Regions from separate parts of the Lactobacillus sp. ESL0233 genome, predicted to be linked through region 2. Evidence: riboswitches for the same ligand, from Rfam matches in the RefSeq annotation. Region 2 holds a riboswitch; each other region holds the start of a gene.
The links. Region 2 has a riboswitch for thiamine pyrophosphate ahead of F5ESL0233_RS00445 (ATP-binding cassette domain-containing protein). Riboswitches for the same ligand answer to the same signal wherever they lie in the genome.
Positions count from the first base shown of each region.

Region 1: another riboswitch for thiamine pyrophosphate. It lies ahead of F5ESL0233_RS01750 (ECF transporter S component); the one in region 2 lies ahead of F5ESL0233_RS00445 (ATP-binding cassette domain-containing protein).
Region 3: another riboswitch for thiamine pyrophosphate. It lies ahead of thiM (hydroxyethylthiazole kinase); the one in region 2 lies ahead of F5ESL0233_RS00445 (ATP-binding cassette domain-containing protein).

Region 1 is NZ_REHH01000006.1:18,084-22,366, forward strand. It holds gene hpt (hypoxanthine phosphoribosyltransferase) at 1-234, opposite strand, end outside; gene F5ESL0233_RS01745 (M42 family metallopeptidase) at 435-1,517, shown strand; TPP riboswitch at 1,576-1,664, shown strand; gene F5ESL0233_RS01750 (ECF transporter S component) at 1,710-2,288, shown strand; gene F5ESL0233_RS01755 (tyrosine-protein phosphatase) at 2,437-3,183, shown strand; gene F5ESL0233_RS01760 (hypothetical protein) at 3,712-4,283, shown strand, end outside.
Region 2 is NZ_REHH01000003.1:20,987-25,269, reverse strand. It holds gene F5ESL0233_RS00455 (MucBP domain-containing protein) at 1-512, opposite strand, end outside; gene F5ESL0233_RS00450 (helix-turn-helix transcriptional regulator) at 679-1,608, opposite strand; TPP riboswitch at 1,747-1,836, shown strand; gene F5ESL0233_RS00445 (ATP-binding cassette domain-containing protein) at 1,888-3,243, shown strand; gene F5ESL0233_RS00440 (energy-coupling factor transporter transmembrane protein EcfT) at 3,254-3,907, shown strand; gene F5ESL0233_RS00435 (IS3 family transposase) at 3,979-4,113, opposite strand.
Region 3 is NZ_REHH01000009.1:257,520-261,802, reverse strand. It holds gene F5ESL0233_RS07535 (hypothetical protein) at 1-159, shown strand, start outside; gene thiE (thiamine phosphate synthase) at 342-1,004, opposite strand; gene thiD (bifunctional hydroxymethylpyrimidine kinase/phosphomethylpyrimidine kinase) at 1,010-1,819, opposite strand; gene thiM (hydroxyethylthiazole kinase) at 1,833-2,621, opposite strand; TPP riboswitch at 2,693-2,796, opposite strand; gene tenA (thiaminase II) at 2,888-3,544, shown strand; gene F5ESL0233_RS07510 (type 1 glutamine amidotransferase) at 3,578-4,249, opposite strand.

The DNA of each region.
Region 1 (4,283 bases), on a different contig from region 2:
TTCATTACCGTAGCTGGATACATCAAGAAAATCAATTTCTTCTTTAACATCCATTTCTCGAACAAGGTCAGTTAAAAAGAAAATTGCACCTTTAAGTGCACCAACAACCAGTGGTTGCTTGCCTGCATAGTCTTGGGTTAACTGTTTGCCTAATTTGACGCACATTTTGTGAATATCATCTTCGGTAAACAACTTATGATCAATAATACTGTTAATATTGTCGTTTTTCGGCATTTATTTACCTTTCACTTTAAACAATTTAAATTTCTAATAAAGTCGATTATATCATTTTCTAGATGAAATAGTAGATAGTTTTAATTTTTTTTGTCTATACAAGGTTTTTATTTAAAAATGAAGTTTAATTTAAATTGTAGTTTTCTTAATATAAATTTTGCTACAATTAAGAATAATAGTAAAAAATGAAAGGCTAAAAAATGAAAAAAGAAGAAGAAATTAAAATGCTTAAAGCTTTTGCAGATGCAAACGCAACCTCTGGCTTTGAAGAAGAATTTGTTAAATTGTTTACAGAAACTGTGAAGAATTACGCTGATATTAAAATTGATGGTATGCTGAATGTTTATGCAGCTAAAAAGCAAAATAAAGCTCATCGTCCAATAATCCAGCTTGATGCCCATTCAGATGCTGTTGGCTTTATTACACAGGCTGTAAGACCTAATGGTTTAATCAAATTTGTTCCACTTGGTGGCTGGGTTAAATACAATATTCCAGCTTTACGTGTCAAAATTAGAAATCGTGATGGTGAGTATATTCCAGGAGTAGTGGCAACTAAACCGCCTCATTTTATGACTGAAGCAGAGCGTAACAATGTTCCAGATGTTGCTGACATGTCGATTGATGTTGGTTCAAGCTCACGCGAAGAAACCATTAATGATTACAAAATTGACACTGGCTGTCCAATTTTTGTTGATGTAAAATGCGAATATAATGATAAGACAGGTTTATTTTTTGGTAAAGATTTTGATGATCGCTTTGGTGCAGCTGCAATGGCGGATGTTCTTGAGGAATTAAAAGATGAACAAACAAACTTTAATATCGTTGCTGCTCTTTCAAGTCAAGAAGAGGTTGGGTTACGAGGTGCGTATGTAACAGCTAGAGAAGTTAAACCCGATTTGGCGATTGTACTAGAATCATGTCCAGCTGATGATACTTTTACCCCTGACTGGTTATCTCAAACTGGTCTTAAAAGAGGACCGATGCTACGTGATATGGATACCTCATTCTTACCTAATCCTAAATTCCAACAGTATGCCTGCGATGTAGCTGATAAAAATCATATTCCTTATACGCGCTCAGTTCGTACTGGTGGGGGACAAGATGGAGCCGCTATTTACTATGAAAATGGTGCACCTACTATTGTGATTGGTATACCTGTACGATATGAACATTCACCATATTGCTTTAGTGCATACCATGATTTTAAGGCTGCAGTTGATTTAGCAGTGGCAATTATTCGTGACATGACTGAGGAAAAGCTTGCTAGTTTTAGTAATTTTTAAATACTTAATAAAATAAAATCGTGTAAGCCAAGGCTACACGATTATGCTATAATACAAAAGAAGTCACTAGGGGTGCATATAGCTGAGAAATACCCTCTGAACCTGAACGGGATAATTCCTGCGCTAGGGAAGTGTAATAGAGTAATTTACTAGGTACTCCTAATGACTTAATAGTTATTTAGGAGTATTTTTATGTTTACAAGATCATCAAAGTGGAATGTTAAATCAATTATTTTAGTTGCTTTAATCGGAATAATTATGGGTGTGATTTACACTTATGGCTTCAATTGGGCCTATAATTTAATTAAAATGGCCTTGATTCCAACAGGCTTTGCACCGGTAGTTGATACAGTTTTTACAGGTTTGTGGCTCATGGCTGCGCCTTTAGCAATATATTTTGTGCCAACTGCTGGGTCTGGTACTATTGGTGAATTATTAGCGGCAGTTGTTGAAATGGCGATTGGGGGACAATGGGGAGCAACGACTATTATATCTGGTATTCTACAGGGAGCATTAAATGAAATTGGCTTCTTCCCTAAAAAAGAACGCTATCAGAAATTTTCTTGGGCAAGTGTGATAACAGGAGCAATTTTTGCTGGCTTGGGCTGCTTTATTTTGTCATATGTGCTTTATGGTTGGGCAAAATTTAGTCTTGTATTACAAATAACAATGTTTATTACTAACTTGATTTCAGCTGTTGTTTTTGATGGTATTTTAGTTAAATTAATTATTAATATGTTTGAACGTGCTGTAAAGCCAAAAATAAGTTAATTAGAGTAAAGTAGTTGCAACTTATCCTGTCCAAAGGTTGATAGCAGATAAAACAGTTAGCAGCTATTTTTGTTTTGGTTGAAATTTGGCTCTAGCTCGAGTAAATTTTTTGATAAAAAGAATAATTTGGATATAGATAAGGACAATTATGGTAAAAGATATTACGAACTGGCGCTCATTAGGCGGTTATGTCGGTGCAAATGGGAAAAAAGTAAAAGAAAATATGCTTTTTCGGTGTGGACAGTTATTTGATTTATCTTTAGAGCAAAAGGAGGCCGTCCGAAATAAATATCAAATTAAGCAATTAATAGATTTTCGTGGTGCTGATGAACGAAAAGAATATCCAAATTATATTTGGAATGGATTAACTTATATTACGATAGATGTTCTAAAAGCTGCTGCTACTAACCAAGCTAGTCTTGATGAAATTATTTCTGCTAATGGGGATGTTGCAGGTAATATGCTAATTACATACAAGCAACTAGCCTTAACAAATTCTGCGCGTGAGGGATATCAACAATTTTTGCTGACTCTAGTTGCCAATCCCGTACCAACAGCATTCCATTGCTTTGCAGGAAAAGATCGTACTGGTGTTGCAGCAGCGTTAATTTTAAAGTGTTTGGGTGTTGGTAATCATGATATTTTTACTGATTATTTAAAGACAATTGAAGCAAGAAGCAAAGCTAATAACGAAATTTTAAAGCTTTTAAAAGGAAAATTAGATGCAGTTCAACTTGAAAGTGTAAAGGTAGCACTAACTGTACAGCCTTCGTATTTAGAATGCTATTTTAAAACAATTAAGCAGAATTATGGGGATTTTGATAATTACTTGGTAAATGGTTTGAAGTTGCCAGCTGATTTTAAGGAAAAAATGCAAGGTACTTATTTAGAATAATTAATGAAACTCTAAATTTTAAATTGATAATGAGTTGTGAAAATTATGTAATTTTCACAACTCATTTTTATAGGCAATATTATTGAATCCTAGAGATGATGTTCAAAGAAAATAATTAGAATAATAATTTATAAATTAACTTTAAAATAGCATGATTAAAATGGATAAAATAAATAGTGTAATTATTGAAATACTATATACAACAATAAAATTTGTTAAAACATAATAGTATCGTTATATAGTTGTACGCATATAGAAAAAGTATTTTATAATACTTTTTTTAGGTTTTTTTGTATAGTGTTCAAAGAAATATAAGTACGTTTTATAATAAAAGATGTATTTATATCTATAGATTGTTAAAAAATACAAATGTTATTATTGGATTTATATAAGCTAAAATCCCCATAATCACTAATTATATGGGAATTATAAATTTCAGCAGTTTAAGTTTGCTTATAAAAGTTTATGTATTACATAAATAACAATATGGTGATTAATTATTTTATATATTTAATAGAAGGAGAAAATATGAGAAGGAATATTCAATATTTTGCTAAACTTTTTACACTTTCATTATTAGTCGCTACTGGCTTATGTGTAACAAACTCTCAATATGTTTTCGCAGAATATACTAAGGATGAGCAGCATTTAACAGGAGTTGAAGCAAATAACTTAAAAGGAAATCGTGAAAAATATGCCACTATGAATGACTATAAAGAAATGGTTACATTGGCTAAGAAAACAGGCTTTCACTATTTGGATAAGCCAATCAGAATGTATGCTTGGTATAAAGATATCAATAAAGATGGAATTTACTACTTCAGCGATAATGGAACAGGGAAATATGTTAAAGGTAATTTAGTAGAAACACCTACAAAAAATAAGCAGATGACTCCCATATCTGTTGATGAATGGAGAATTATTGGAGCTTGTAATATTGATGGTAAAGGATATTTGATTAGTCATAATTTAGATGATACTGACCAATACTTGATTCGTGCTGACAATTTTATTCTCCCTAAGCGGGGATATGAAGTTAGAAAGCATCACAAAATACCTTCTTTTTATACCAAAACTGGTAAAAAAATAAAAAAGCCTAC
Region 2 (4,283 bases):
GTTGAAATATAACCATCACCCAGATTTCCACTTAAAACTTCTTCAGTGGCAAGTGTGTTGCCATCTTCAGCTTGATATTTTACTATGACATTTGCACCTTTAATTGGTTCGCGTTTATCAACTACCGTATCTTTAGTATAAGTTAAAATTAAAATTCCATCTGCAACAGGAGTTGTAATTTCAATTAAATTATCTTTAGAATCGATTGGCTTATCAGCATATTGAGCTGACTTAAATGTATAACCTGGAATTTGGGGTACTTTAATTTTAGATGTTGAAATTACCTCATCCTTGAACGATTCAATTGGATTACCCTTATCGTCTTGATATTTTACCTTAACTGAATTAGTAGCAGTAACACCATCGTATACAGCTACAGCCTGTTTGGGGCTAGATGGCAAGGAAGCTGCTGCAACTTTAGTATTAGCAGTTAAAAAACTTAGCATTATAAAGGTAACAGCTCCCAATATTATTTTTTTACCATCTTTAAAAATGCCTTTTCTTTTGCTCATATCTTGTGTCCTTTCGGCTACACCTATGTGATTTAAATTTAAAGTCATTAACAAACAATTATGCTATAAATATAACTTTGAAAGCGATTGTAGCATATGTATCCAGCAAGCAGAAGTTTATATATATATATCATAACAATAGTTATATAATAAAATTAACATCCCGCTATTTTAAGTTGATATTCGCCTGTCTAAATAATTCCGTCCGCATTTGAACTGGCGTTTCATGATAATACTCGTTAAATTTTTTATAAAAAAAAGATTTACCACTATATCCTACTTGAGCAATAATATCTCTAACCGAAATATCGGGGCGTGCTAGTAAAGTACGTGCTTCCTGCATGCGTCTTTCATCAACATGCTCAACAAAACTTTTTCCAGTCTTTTGCTTAACTAAAGTTGAAAAATAATTAGGATTTAAACCAAAATGCTTTGCAGTTTGTTCCAAAGTAATATGAGCAAAGTTTTCATCAATATATTGATCTAGAGCTGTCTCAGCAAATTCATAGTTAACCAGTGGTAGAGCTGATAGCTTTTGATTTCTAATCGTTGTTAAAAATGCCATCATTAATTCTGCACTAATCATTTCACTAGTAAACAAATTTTGGTTTAAATATTCATCAACGATTCTTCTCATCAGTTGGGTGGGTTTGGCTAATTTTGAATTTTTTAAATATAACAACCGCTCCGTCTTAAGAGATAACTTTATTTGGCTAACTATTGTCTGCTCGTCATCATTAAATTTAGCTATAGCATTGAGAAAATTTAAATGATTAGTAAATTCAAATTTAACGATTATATCTTCTTTAGTTTGCCGAGGAACATCATATTCACATTTTGGTTCTAAAAAAACGCTATTTCCTGTTGCTAAACGAATATTTTTTCCATTGATTTTTATGTTTATTGTTCCTGCCACCATAAAAATAATAGTTTGACGAGCAGTTTGATAGCGATGTAGACCAGTATTATGATTTTCAAGATAAATCGTAAATAGATCAAAAGTGCTATTAACTGGTTTGAGACATACCTCATTTGTATCAGTACTTGTTGCTTGTAAAACACTCGCTAAATATTGTTCCAGCCTAGCTGCTGTCATACCTTCACCTTCTCAATGATTTTATATTATACTTTAATTATATATCAAAAGATTTGTTACTTATAAATTTTTAAAGCAAAAAAGTTTACTTTAATATCATGATCAAGATAGACAGCAAACCATCTTTTAGGTATAATGACACTGATATTGGGGTGCCGATAAGGCTGAGAACATACCCACTGAACCTGCATGGATAATGCCAACGAAGGGAAAATCACTTGAATTTTACGTCATCTGGTATGAAACCATGATGACTTTTTTTATACTTAGGAAATAAAATTGATTACTATTAAAAATTTAACTTTTACATATGACCTGCAGAATAAAATTTTAGATAACCTTAGTTTAACCATACCTACAAAAGAATTTTCATTATTAGTAGGACCTTCAGGCTGCGGCAAATCTACCCTACTAAAAATACTTGTAGCACTTTATCCCAAATATGCTGGTCAACTCACTGGGGAAGTTGATTTAAATGGCTTACGAGCTGCGATGCTGTTCCAAAATGCTAGTGAACAATTTACAATGTCTACTCCGCGAGAAGAAATTATCTTCGCTTTAGAAAACCTCCAAGTTGACCGTGAACAATATGCCCAACGTCTTAAATTGGCCGTTAAATTTGCCCAGATTGACCACCTACTTGATCAAAAAATTAATACAATGTCTGGTGGTGAACAGCAACGAGTCGCACTAGCTGTTCTAGTAGCAATGGATGTAGATCTTTATTTACTTGATGAGCCATTTGCCAATTGTGATCCAGATGCTCGACGCTTTTTAATTAACAAATTAGCAGCTTTAAAAAAACAAGGGAAAACTATTCTCATTAGTGATCATCTTTTAAGCAATTATCAAAATATTTGTGACAATATATTTCAATTTCAAAAAAAAGTAATCACTAAGCTAAGTGCAGCAGCCAAAGATAACTTATTGCAAAAAAATAAAGATAAAAAAAATTATCATTTTGCTCTCCCTCAAAGTGAGCAGCCCTGTTTTACTTTAACTAATACAAAAATTAGTGAAAATCGATTACTTTTAAACCAAAAGCACTTACAAATTATGGCTGGTAAAACCACCCTCATTACGGGAGCTAATGGCATTGGTAAAACTTCACTTTTTAATGCCCTTAGTAAAATGTTATCCTACGATGGCAGCTTGACTTATTATGACCATGAAATTAGCCAATTATCCACGCGTAAATATTTGCGGCAAGTTGGGCAAGTTTTCCAAAAAGCTAGTGACCAATTTATTAATATTTCAGTTGCAGATGAGCTTAACTTGAGTAAAAAAAGTCCTAATAACCATTTCTTTACTGACCCAGAAATTAATAAAGCTTTAATTGCCTTGGAATTAGATCAAACCTTAGATCAAGTTGTCTATTCCCTTTCTGGTGGCCAACAAAAGAAATTACAAATTTTATTGATGATCATTGCTAGTCAAGCTGTGCTCTTACTTGATGAACCACTAAGTGGCTTAGATAATCATTCTGCTAAACAAATCATAAATTTATTAAAGGAGAACCAAGCTCGACAAGGGCAAACACTAGTAATTATTACCCACGACCTTACTAACATTGCGGAGTGGTGTGATTATCATCTTGTTTTTAAAAACCAACAATTAACCTATGTAACGAAATGAGGTGTTCGCATTGAATCCTAGTTTTAAATTCTTTTTAGCAGTAATAGTTTCTTTAGAGATATCATTGACAACCAGCTTACCTACAAATTTAATCATTATTGGAATAGCAGTAGTTTATTTACTTTTTAATCATGTCAAAATCAAAAATTTACTTTTAACATTACTTTTACCATTAGTAGCAGCAACGACCATCTTTGCTACTTTGTACTGGTTTACACCTGAACCCAATTTACAGAACGCTCTTTGTTTAGCTAGTAGAATTTATGTCTACACTCTGACCATCTACTGCGTTTTTATTGGAACTACGACCACAGAATTTGCTCGTTGCTTTGAACAAAATTTTCATCTACCAAGTAAATTCGCATATGGCATTTTAGCAGCACTTAATCTTGTTCCCCAAATGAAACAAGCAATTAAAAAAGTCCAAACCGCTGCAATGATGCGGGGAGTTTATTTAAGTTTTTGGTCACCTACACTCTACTTCAAAGCAATCTTAATTGCCCTCAATTCAGCCGAAAATTTAGCCCAAGCAATGGAGTCACATGGCTATGTTGAAGATGCGCCACGGACAACGATCGTGGCAATTCCAATAAAAATAAGTGATTGGATATATAGCGGTATTATTCTATTATTTGTTAACCTTGCACTACTTACTTTAAATTAAATAAAAAATAGCCATATAGATGATGCGAACCCAAAATTAGTTCGCTTTATTAATTATTAACTGAGGACTAATTACCGGTATTTAATCGGAGTTGGTCCTTTTAGTTTGCTTTTAATTCTTTTCTGGTTGTAATACTCAATGTAGTCTCTGATTGCATCTTCTAGTTCATTAAGATTTTTAACTTGCTTTTCAAAGCCGTAAAACATTACCCACTTGAGGGTTAAAGTCATTACTATAAATAGTGTAAAGTTAAGCCAAAATAGTTAGGCCGTGACGTGCAAGAAACGCCAGCAAGTAATCAATATTAGATCTAACCTGATAACGCCAACTTAATTCAGGAAGAACAATTTAATATTCATGCCAAGCCGATAGCTTG
Region 3 (4,283 bases), on a different contig from region 2:
GAGGTTGCAATCTACTTGCCATTGTCATGGCAACTTAAGGACAATTTAGCTACTATTTTGGGTGAAGTAGAAATTAATGGTACAGCAAAAGGTAATGGTCCAACGGTAATTCTGCAAGGATCAAGTAGATTTGTCTCAATTTCGATTAATTATGTTTAAAAGAGCCGTAACAATGCACCTAGCCGTATTAAAAACCTCCTAGTATTGAAAAATTTGAAGCAAAGTAAAGATTACTCTTATGAAGTATATTTAAAGAAGTAAAAAAAGACAGTACTGAAGGTGGTACTGCCTTTTTTGAAGTTAGCTAAGACTTTAAATAACGAGGAAGAAGCTAACTGTTCTTATTGTCGCTGCCAATTGGTGGTAAGCATTGCTGCAACCGCTTTTTTAATATCTTTACTTTGGGAAATCATTGAAATGACGGCTGCGCCAGCTACATTAGTTTGGGCAATTGCTGGTAAATCTGTAACCTTAATGCCACCAATTGCAACGATTGGTCTACTAGTGCGCTTGACTAGTTTAGCTAAACCAGTAAGACCTATTTCTGGATCAGCATCGTCTTTTGATTGTGTGGTAAAAATTGGACCACTGCCATAATAATCAATGCCAGCAATAAGGTCGCCTTTGGTAATTTCTGTCATAGTAGAACATGAGTAGCCCACAATCATCTGGCCGGCTACTTCATTTATTACCTGGGTAATATCTTCATCATCTTGACCAACATGGATTCCTTCAGCGTGAACTTTTTTGGCTAAAGCAACATCATCATCGATAAAAAATGGCACATCATATTTTTGACAAAGTTGGTGTAGTTCTTCGGCCATTGATAAGTGGTCACTTTGTTTCAAAGTTGATTTAGGACCCTTGTCACGGAATTGATAAGCAGTGATGCCAGCTTTGAGAGCTTCTTCTACTAATTCTGGTAGACTTTTGTTTGCGGGCAGGTCTTGTGTTCCACAGACAAAATATGCGGTTAACTGTGTGGGATCAAATTTTTGCATAATTTCTCCTAGTTTATTTTTACCCAATGATTAAGTGGTCCGTGACCATGGCCAACTTGGATGGTTTCTGCGATAGCTTTGGCTACGTATTGTTTACCAAGTTTAATTGCAGCACTTAAAGTTTGACCGTGAGCGAGCTGAGCTGTAATTGTTGCAGCTAAAGTGTCACCGGTGCCGTGAGTTCTTTTGGTGTGAGTACGTGGACTGCTAATCCAAAAATCGGTACCATCGGCTAAGAGGGCATAGTCGCGTACTAGTTCATTTTCAGCATGACCACCTTTGATTAGAACATTTTTCACACCCATCTTTTGTAAGGCATGAGCTAATGCGGGATACTGTTTTTCGCTGCTTGCCTTAATTCCCGTCAGTACTTCAGCTTCGGGCAAGTTGGGTGTTACTAAATCTGCAAGTGGTAAAAGTTCCTCTTTGACAGTTTTAACAGCATCTTTACTTAGCAGGGGTGCACCGCCTTTAGCTACCATTACGGGATCAATTGTAATGGGACCAAAATCATACTTTTTTAGGTTAAGAGCAACTTGATGCACGTGAGCTGCATCGCCAAGCATTCCTGTTTTGCAGGCGCTGATCTTAAAATCAGCGGCAAGTGAAGTAAATTGTGCGTCAATTAGTTCTAATGGTATTAAAAAAGAGTCTTGTACACCAAGGGTATTTTGTGCGGTAACAGCTACCACCACTGCTGTACCAAAAACTTTTTGCATTTGAAAAGTCTTAAGATCGGCCATAATACCAGCACCACCACCAGAATCAGTTCCAGCGATTGTTAATACTTGGGGGAAAGAATTAATTTTTTCAGTCATAAAAAGCCGTCCTTTAGTCAAATTTTGCTATTTTTTCAATATCGGCAACTTGAACTTTAGCCAAGTAGTCTATCAGATGCATACCGAACGTGCCAGGGCCAATTTTTGGATGGTCTTTAGCTAGTAATTCGCCAGTAGCTGCAAATACCAAGGTGGCAGTTTGAGCTGCTTCAAATTGATCAGCCCCAACTGCTGCAAAAGCTGCCACAATACTAGATAGTACATCACCTGAGCCAACATGGGCTTGAAATAGCGGGGTGCCGTTGTAAACATGTGCAATCTTCTTGCCATTGCTGATTGTGTCTGTTGCACCACTAGCAATAACAACACAGTCCAATTTTTGAGCCGTTTTTTGGGTGATTTGGTCAAGATTACCTGAACCCGAACCAGCATCAATCCCTCGGGCATTCCATTCAAAACCCCCTAAAGCTGCAATTTCGCCAACATTACCACGGATTATGCTAACTGGAAATCTGTGGAGGAGGTCCTGCGCTGTTTGCAGACGATAATTAACCGCTCCTACAGCGACAGGGTCAAATACGATAGGCTTTTTATCTTGGGTAGCTAAAGCGCCTATTTTTTTCATTTGGGCAATTTGCAACTGGGTTAAGGTGCCGAGATTAAGGGTAACGCTTGAAGCCATCTTAACCATTTCTTCGGCTTCGGCAATTTCTTTACTCATAATTGGTGAAGCACCAATAGCATTTAAACTATTAGCAACATCTTGAACGGTGACAAAATTAGCAGCATTTAAAACAACCGGATTTTTTTCTCGTAATTCATTGAGAATATTTAACTTCATTTCAACCTCCAACAATTGCACTAGCCTACTTGCGTAAATAAAAAGCTTTGACACTATCATGTGTCAAAGCTTAACGGTTATTGACACGTTCCTACGCAAGAATTAGCTTACAGGTTCAAAGGGTCTAGAACGTAGTTCCATCTCAGCCGCGATGGGGGCTCCCCTCGTGTTATCGCTTTCTATTATAATGACTTTTTAAGTTTAATACAATTAAAAATAGGCATAAAATAAGAATAAAATTAATAAAGTAGAAAAGAGGCAAATTAATGAGTTTCACGCAGCAATTGCATCAAGCAGCACAAAATATATGGCAAAAAAGTCTGGTGCATCCTTTCATTACAGAATTACAAAGTGGCCAACTACCGTTAACAAAATTTCGGTTTTATTTACTGCAGGATCGATATTATTTAGTTGAATTTAGTAAGTTCCATCATCTATTAGCTGAACAAGCAGGTAATCCGCAAATTAAAAAATTTTTATTGCAGAGTGAAGCAGATCTTAGAGCTTGCGAATGGTCTGCCCGCAGTGATTTTTTTACGGAATTAAAAATTACTCCAATGGAAATTAGACAAACAGCGGTTGCGCCTACGGCGTATAATTATGTCAATCATATGTATCTGACACTCGAACGTGATGGCTTTGCCCCAGCAATCGCTGCAATTGTTCCTTGTTATTGGTTGTATCAAGAAATTGGGCAAAAATTAGCTAAAGTTGGCTCACCCGTAGCACTCTATCAAACATGGATAGATACTTATGATAGTGACTGGTATGAGGTCAATGTGACGCATATTTTGCAATTAATAAATATTTTGGCTAGTCAAGCCACCGCAACTGATCGTCAAATGATGCAAACAGCTTTTATTCGCAGTAGCTACTACGAATTGCAGTTTTGGCAAATGGCTTACGCAAAAGAGCGATGGTAATAAAAAACTGAACTAGCTAGTAGTTCAGTTTTTTTATTGAGCCGCAAGTCGTTTTTCATGCCGAGCCAAAATCATGTCAACAATTGCTTGGGCGACATTAAGGTTTTTTAATAATGGTCCATGAGAATAGGTACCAATAAAGTTATGATAACGTAGCCCTTCGACTTTATCTTGGGGGTTATTACCATAACCTTCAATCATTTTGCCTAAAGGATGCAGTTTTTCTTTATCATCAAAATATGTTTGTCCTGAATGGTTTTCAAAGGCACTAACTTCACCCCAGTCGCTCAGATACCTAGTATCACCAATCATTCGCTTATCTGACTTAAAAACGGTGTGGAAGGGTAAGATATCTAGTCCTTTAATTGTAATGCCAGAATTAGTTTTGTAATAAGAACCAACTAATTGATAGCCCCCACAAACACCTAACATTGGGCCGTCACTATTGATATAGTTGGTTAAAGTATCTTTATGACGTGGTAAGTCTTTGGCAACTACAGTTTGTTCAAAATCTTGGCCACCACCAAAAAAAACAAAGTCATAGTCAAAAGCGTCAAAGCTATCGTTTAAAGAAATATTATCTATTTGAGTTGCATAATTTTGTTTTTTTAGTAAATAGCGAATAATTTTGACATCACCAGAATCACCATAGGTATTCATTAGGTCTTCGTATAAGTATGCAATTTTAATTGATTTATCTGCCATTTTATCTCTACCTCTATTCTTTGGTTAAAGTATA